Leptothrix cholodnii SP-6: one gene and its partner. The protein of the gene in region 1 interacts with the protein of each later gene in a pairwise test. Links are inferred from orthologs where the notes say so. Each region holds a gene or a part of one and is shown in the gene's direction. Other genes may lie near its edges.

What was found.
Region 2: the proteins of ftsZ (region 1) and rlmN interact in binary tests that used the Escherichia coli proteins (3 or more experiments, as listed by UniProt). The link is inferred for Leptothrix cholodnii SP-6 from one-to-one orthologs.

What each region holds. Positions count from the first base shown.
Region 1 is NC_010524.1:572,932-576,239, forward strand. What follows is about bases 74-3,066. They hold ftsZ (cell division protein FtsZ), read left to right. Parts: upstream 74-957; coding sequence 958-2,175; downstream 2,176-3,066. Other genes in these bases: ftsA (cell division protein FtsA), read left to right, coding at 74-804; lpxC (UDP-3-O-acyl-N-acetylglucosamine deacetylase), read left to right, coding at 2,310-3,066. Also shown: more of ftsA, read left to right, coding at 1-73; more of lpxC, read left to right, coding at 3,067-3,245; LCHO_RS23605 (hypothetical protein), read left to right, coding at 3,268-3,308. UniProt on the Escherichia coli protein: Essential cell division protein that forms a contractile ring structure (Z ring) at the future cell division site. The regulation of the ring assembly controls the timing and the location of cell division.
Region 2 is NC_010524.1:3,159,356-3,162,633, reverse strand. Bases 260-3,222 are described here. They hold rlmN (dual-specificity RNA methyltransferase RlmN), read left to right. Parts: upstream 260-1,131; coding sequence 1,132-2,313; downstream 2,314-3,222. Other genes in these bases: pilW (type IV pilus biogenesis/stability protein PilW), read left to right, coding at 2,374-3,222; ndk (nucleoside-diphosphate kinase), read left to right, coding at 625-1,050; rluB (23S rRNA pseudouridine(2605) synthase RluB), read left to right, coding at 260-506. Also shown: more of rluB, read left to right, coding at 1-259; more of pilW, read left to right, coding at 3,223-3,278.

The sequences.
Region 1 (3,308 bases):
AAGGAGCCGGTGGGCATGAGCGGCGGGCGGCTCGAGGTCAAGGTGCACATCGTCACTGGCTCGCAGAGCGCGGCCGAGAACATCATCAAATGCGTGCGGCGCTGCGGGCTTGAGGTCGACGCGCTGGTGCTCAACCCGAGCGCCTCGAGCCTGGCGGTGCTGACCGCCGACGAGCGCGACCTGGGCGTGGCGCTGGTCGACATCGGAGCGGGGACCACCGACGTGGCAATCTTCACCGACGGCTCGATCCGCCACACCGCGGTGATCCCGATCGCCGGTGACCTGATCACCAGCGACATCGCGATGGCCTTGCGCACGCCCACCAAGGACGCCGAGGAGATCAAGGTCGAGTACGGCGTGGCCAAGCAGCTGCTGGCCGACCCGTCCGAGCAGCTCGAGGTTCCGGGCCTGGGCGACCGCGCACCGCGCCTGCTGAGCCGCCAGGCCCTGGCCGGCGTGATCGAACCGCGGGTCGAGGAGATCTTCTCGCTGGTGCACCAGGTGATCCGCGAGAGCGGCTACGAGGAGCTGCTGTCGAGCGGCATCGTGCTGACCGGCGGCAGCGCGGTGATGCCGGGCATGGTCGAGCTGGCCGAAGACATCTTTCTCAAGCCGGTGCGCAAGGGTCTGCCGCTGTACGGCGGCGCGCTCTACGACATGGTGGCCAACCCGCGTTCGGCCACCGCAATGGGTTTGCTCGAGGAGGCGCGGGTGGCGCGCAACCGCGGCATGAAGGCGGCGCAGTCGGGCTCAGGCGTGGGCCTGATCGGTCGCGCCAAGGATTGGTTCCTCAAGAGCTTTTGACGAGGATCCGGATGGCATGTGTTTATCAAGCAAGAGGCCCGGTGATGCTGAACCTGCAGCGCACCTCAAGAGGCCACGGTGTCGGACGGTGCTCGCAGGCCGCCGGCACATCACGATGAAATTGGCAGTCGCCTATCTAGCAAGGAGAGTGGCATGGGTATCGAAATGATCGAAGAGTTCGACATGGGCACGCAGATCAAGGTGATCGGCGTGGGGGGTGGGGGTGGCAATGCCGTCGACCACATGATTGGCCAGGGCGTGCAGGGCGTGGAGTTCATCTGCGCCAACACCGACGCCCAGGCGCTGAACCGCTCGCAGGCGCATTCGCTGCTGCAACTGGGCCACACCGGCCTGGGTGCGGGCTCGCGACCCGACGCCGGCAAGGCAGCCGCCGAGGAGGCACAGGACCGCATCAAGCAATCGCTGCAGGGCGCGCACATGGTGTTCATCACCGCCGGCATGGGCGGCGGCACCGGCACGGGCGCGGCACCGGTGATCGCGCGCATCGCCAAGGAAATGGGCATCCTGACGGTGGGCGTGGTGACCAAGCCGTTCGAATTTGAAGGCAACCGCCGCATGAAGCAGGCCGACGCCGGCCTGGCCGAGCTCGAAGCCAACGTCGACAGCCTGATCGTGGTGCTCAACGAGAAGCTGCTCGACGTGCTGGGCGACGACGTCACGCAGGAAGAGGCTTTCGCCGAAGCCAACGACGTGCTCAAGAACGCCGTCGGCGGCATCAGCGACATCATCCACATCCCGGGCCTGGTCAACGTCGACTTCGAAGACGTCAAGACCGTGATGAGCGAGCCCGGCAAGGCGATGATGGGCACGGCCACCGCCAGCGGCCCGGACCGCGCCACCAAGGCCGCTGAAGCGGCCGTGGCCTGCCCGCTGCTCGAAGGCATCGACCTGTCCGGCGCGCGTGGCGTGCTGGTGCTGATCGCGGCCAACAAGCAGACCTTCAAGCTGGCCGAGAGCCGCAACGCGATGACGACGATCCGCCGTTACGCGGCCGACGACGCGCACGTGATCTTCGGCACCGCCTACGACGAGAGCCTGGGCGACGCCCTGCGCGTGACCGTCATCGCCACCGGCCTGGCGCCGGCGCGCCGCGCGGCCGCGCAGATCCAGATGGTGCAGCCGCCGATGGTGCAGCAGCGCACCGGCACCGACAACATCCCGGTGCTGACGCAGCCGGTCAGCGCGCCCGCCCATGCGGTGGCCTCGCCGGTCGGACTGGGCCAGGACTACACGGTGCCGAGCGTGTGGCGCACCAACCGCACGCAGGCCGCGGCCAAGGTCGACGCGCTGGTCAACAACGGCATGGAAGAGATCGAGATCCCGGCGTTCCTGCGCAAACAGGCCGACTGATCGCCGCATCAGCGGTCACGGTTCCTTGCTTCCCCGGCGCCCGCCCTGGCGCCGGGGTTTTTGCAATGGCAGCGATTGTCATCGGCCCGTCCGGCCACACCGTCCAGCAACATCGGCCCGCCTAAAATCGACGCATGCTCAAGCAACGCACCCTCAAGTCGCTGACCCGCGCCGTCGGCGTCGGTCTGCACAGTGGCAAGAAGGTCGAACTGACGCTGCGCCCCGCACCGCCCGACACCGGCATCGTGTTCCGCCGCATCGACCTGCCGCAGCCGGTGGACATCCCCGTGCGCGCCGAGGCGGTCTGCGATGCGCGCATGGCGACCACGCTCTCGCCCGGCGGAGACCCCGGCGCACCCAAGGTCAACACGGTCGAGCACCTGATGTCGGCCTGCTGCGGCCTGGGCCTGGACAACCTCTACATCGACATCACCGCCGAGGAAGTGCCGATCCTCGACGGCTCGGCGGCGTCCTTCGTGTTCCTGCTGCAGAGCGCGGGCATCGAGCTGCAGAACGCGCCCAAGCGCTTCCTGCGCGTGCTCAAGCCGGTCGAGGTGCGGCAGGGCGAGGGCGACCGGCTGGTCTGGTCGCGGCTCGAACCGCATCACGGCTACAAGCTCACCTTCGAGATCGACTTCGCCCACCCCGCGGTCGACCAGACCGGCCAGCGTGTGGTCTTTGACATGGGCTCGGGCCAGTACAAGCGCGACATCGCGCGCGCACGCACCTTCGGTTTCACCAAGGACCTGGAGCTGATGCGCTCACGCGGGTTGACGCTCGGTGGCTCGATGGACAACGCCATCGTGGTCGACGACTACCGCGTGCTCAACGCCGAGGGGCTGCGCTACGACGACGAGTTCGTCAAGCACAAGATCCTCGACGCGATCGGCGATCTCTACCTCTGCGGCATGCCGCTGCTGGCCAGCTACACCGCCTTCAAGAGCGGCCACGCGATGAACAACCGGCTGCTGCGCGCCCTGCTGGCCGACCCGACCGCCTGGGAAATCGTCACCTTCGAGGACGAGAAGCTCGCGCCGCAGGGCATGGCCGAACTGGCGCCGGCCTGGTGAGGGCCCGCCGGGTGTCGCGCGCATGCTGATCTTCCGCGCCCTCGTCCTGCTGCTGCTGGTGGC
Region 2 (3,278 bases), 2.6 Mb from region 1 along the record:
GCCAAGGCCAGGGCCAGGGTCCGCAGATGTCCCAGGGCGGCCAGAACGCGCCGGGTGGACGTGGCAATCAGCAGCGCGGCAACAAGCCGGTGGGCAAGGGCGGGCAGGGTGGACAGGGCTTCGAGCGCCGCGGTCCGGACGGCCGGCCCGGCGCGCCGCGCAGCGGGGGCGCCGAGTGGCGCGACGAGCGCCCGGCGCGCGACGGCAACGTCAGTCGTGAGCCGCCGCGCGAGCGCGAAGACGGCGATTTCGGCGACGATCCGCTGCACATCCCGAACCCGCTCGAGCAGACCTTCGATCGCCGTTTTGCCACCGGTTCCAAGCGCATCAGCGCCGGTTTCGGCAGGCCGAGCGACGACGTGCCGGGTGGCCGCGGTGGCGACAACCGCAAGGGCGGCCCGCGCGAACCCGATCCCTTGCAGACCTCGGTCGGCTACATCGGCTCCGATGCCTATTTCAACAAGCCGGGCGGTCCGAACCGCGGCCGTGGCGGTCGCCGCCGCTGACCTGCCGGGCCTGCATGCGGCAGGGCCTGGCTGCACCGGTGGCCCCCACCGGGCACCGGGTGGCCTCGCAGGCTAAAATATCGGGCTTTGCCCCCATCCCCGAATTCAGGAGAAAAACATGGCCATCGAACGCACCCTCTCGATCATCAAGCCCGACGCCGTCGCCAAGAACGTCATCGGCCAGATCCTCGCCCGCTTTGAAGGCGCCGGCCTGAAGATCGCTGCCGCCCGCCTGGCACAGCTGTCGCGCGCCGAAGCCGAGCAGTTCTATGCCGTGCACAAGGCCCGCCCGTTCTTCAACGACCTGGTCAACTTCATGATCTCCGGCCCGGTCATGATCCAGGTGCTCGAAGGCGAAGGCGCGATCCTGAAGAACCGCGACCTGATGGGCGCCACCGATCCGAAGAAGGCCGAGAAGGGCACCATCCGCGCCGACTTCGCCGACTCGATCGACGCCAACGCCGTGCACGGCTCCGACGCGCCCGAGACCGCTGCGGTCGAGATCGCGTTCTTCTTCCCCGGCATGGCTGTCTACAGCCGCTGAGGAACCCCTGGCTGCAAGCTGCCTCGAGCCGCGATCGGTTCGAGGCGGGCCTTGCAGCCGGCTTCTACTTCCTGGCACGCCATGACCGCGGTCAACCTGCTCGATTTCGACCTCGACGCGCTGGCCGCCTACTGCGAGCAGCTGGGCGAGAAGCGTTTCCGTGCGGTCCAGCTGTTCCGCTGGATCCACCAGCGCGGCGCGGCCGATTTCGGCCAGATGAGCGATCTGGCCAAGTCGCTGCGCAGCAAGCTCGCCGACGTGGCGTGCATCGCGCCCCTGCGGGTGCTGTCCGAACACCGCTCGTCCGACGGCACGATCAAGTGGCTGTTCGACGTGGGTGACGGCAACGCCGTCGAGACCGTCTACATCCCCGAGGACGACCGCGCCACGCTGTGCATCTCGTCGCAGGCGGGCTGTGCGGTGGGCTGCCGTTTCTGCTCGACCGGACACCAGGGCTTTTCACGCAACCTGAGCACCGCCGAGATCCTGGCGCAGCTCTGGTATGCCGAGCACAGCCTGCGCCGCGAGCGCGCCGAGGGTGTTTCGGTGGGCGCGCGTGCGGCCACCGGCCCGGCCAGCGAGCGCATCATCAGCAACGTCGTGATGATGGGCATGGGCGAGCCGCTGCAGAACTACGCCGCCGTGCTGCCGGCCCTGCGCGTGATGCTCGACGACCACGGCTACGGCCTGTCGCGGCGCCGCGTGACGGTCTCGACCTCCGGCGTGGTGCCGATGATCGATCGCCTGGCCGCCGATTTGCCGGTGGCGCTGGCGGTGTCGCTGCATGCGTGCGACGACGCGCTGCGCGACGTGCTGGTGCCGCTCAACCGCAAGTACCCGCTGGCCGAACTGCTGGGCGCCTGCCAGGCGTATCTGGCTTCGGCGCCGCGCGACTTCATCACCTTCGAATACTGCATGCTCGACGGCGTCAACGACAGCGACGAGCAGGCGCGTGCGTTGCTCAAGCTGGTCGGCGACAAGGGGCCGGTCGGGCGCCTGCCGTGCAAGTTCAACCTGATCCCGTTCAACCCCTTCCCCGAGTCGGGCCTCAAGCGCTCGGGCAACGAGCGCGTGCAGGCCTTCGCCCAGGTGCTGATCGACGGTGGCCTGGTGACCACCGTGCGCAAGACCCGCGGCGACGACATCGACGCCGCCTGTGGCCAGCTCGCCGGCGAGGTGCAGGACCGCACCCGCGTCCAGGAGCGCATGACGCGCTCGCCGATCCGCGTGATCCGCTCGGCCGCCCAGCCCGACGCCGCTTGATGCGTGCTGGCGCTGTCGGTGCCCTCGGTGGCCTGCTCCTCCCATTTCCGGTGAACCCGCATGCGTGAACCTGCTTCATCCGAGCGCCGGCCCGTGACCGGCGCGCACCTGACCCGGATCGGTGTCCGGCTCGGCGCTGCGCTGCTGCTGGCGTCGACGCTGCTGGCGTGCACCACGACCACCGAGGTGGTGTCGACCACGGTGGGCGACACGCGCATCCCGGCGCCCTCCCAGCCTGTCGCGGTCAACAGCAGCAGCAATGCGGCGACGCGGCCGGATCTGGTCACGGCGTCCGATGAAACCGATGCGGCCAAGCGCTCGCGCATCCGCCTCGAGCTGGCTTCGGCCTATTTCGCCCAGGGCCAGGCCGGCACGGCGCTCGACGAAGTCAAGCGCGCCCTGGTGGCCGACCCGAACAGCGCCTCGGCCTTCAACCTGCGTGGCCTGATCTACGCCAGCATGTCCGAGAACGCGCTGGCCGAAGAGAGCTTCCGGCGCGCGCTGTCGCTCAACGGCGGCGATGCCGACGCGCTGCACAACTACGCCTGGTTCCTGTGCCGGCAGCAGCGCTACCCCGATGCGCGCCGCTATTTCGAGCAGGCACTGGCGATCCCCCAATACCGCGAACAGACCAAGAGCCTGCTGGCACAAGGCGTCTGCGAAGCCCGCGCCGGCGACCTGAACGCGGCCGAGCGCCTGCTGCTGCGCAGCTACGAGCTCGACGCAGGCAACCCGGCCACCGCCTTCAACCTGGCCGAGGTGCTGCTGCGCAAGGGCGACCTCGATCGGGCGCGCTTCTACATCCAGCGTGTCAACCAGGCCAACGAACTGGCCACCGCCGAGACGCTGTGGCTGGCCGCACGCATCGAACACAAGCGCAAGAATCCGACGGCGGTCGACGAGTTCGGCAGCCAGTTGCGCACCCGCTTCCCCGGTTCACGGGAAAGTGCGGCTTTTGAACGAGG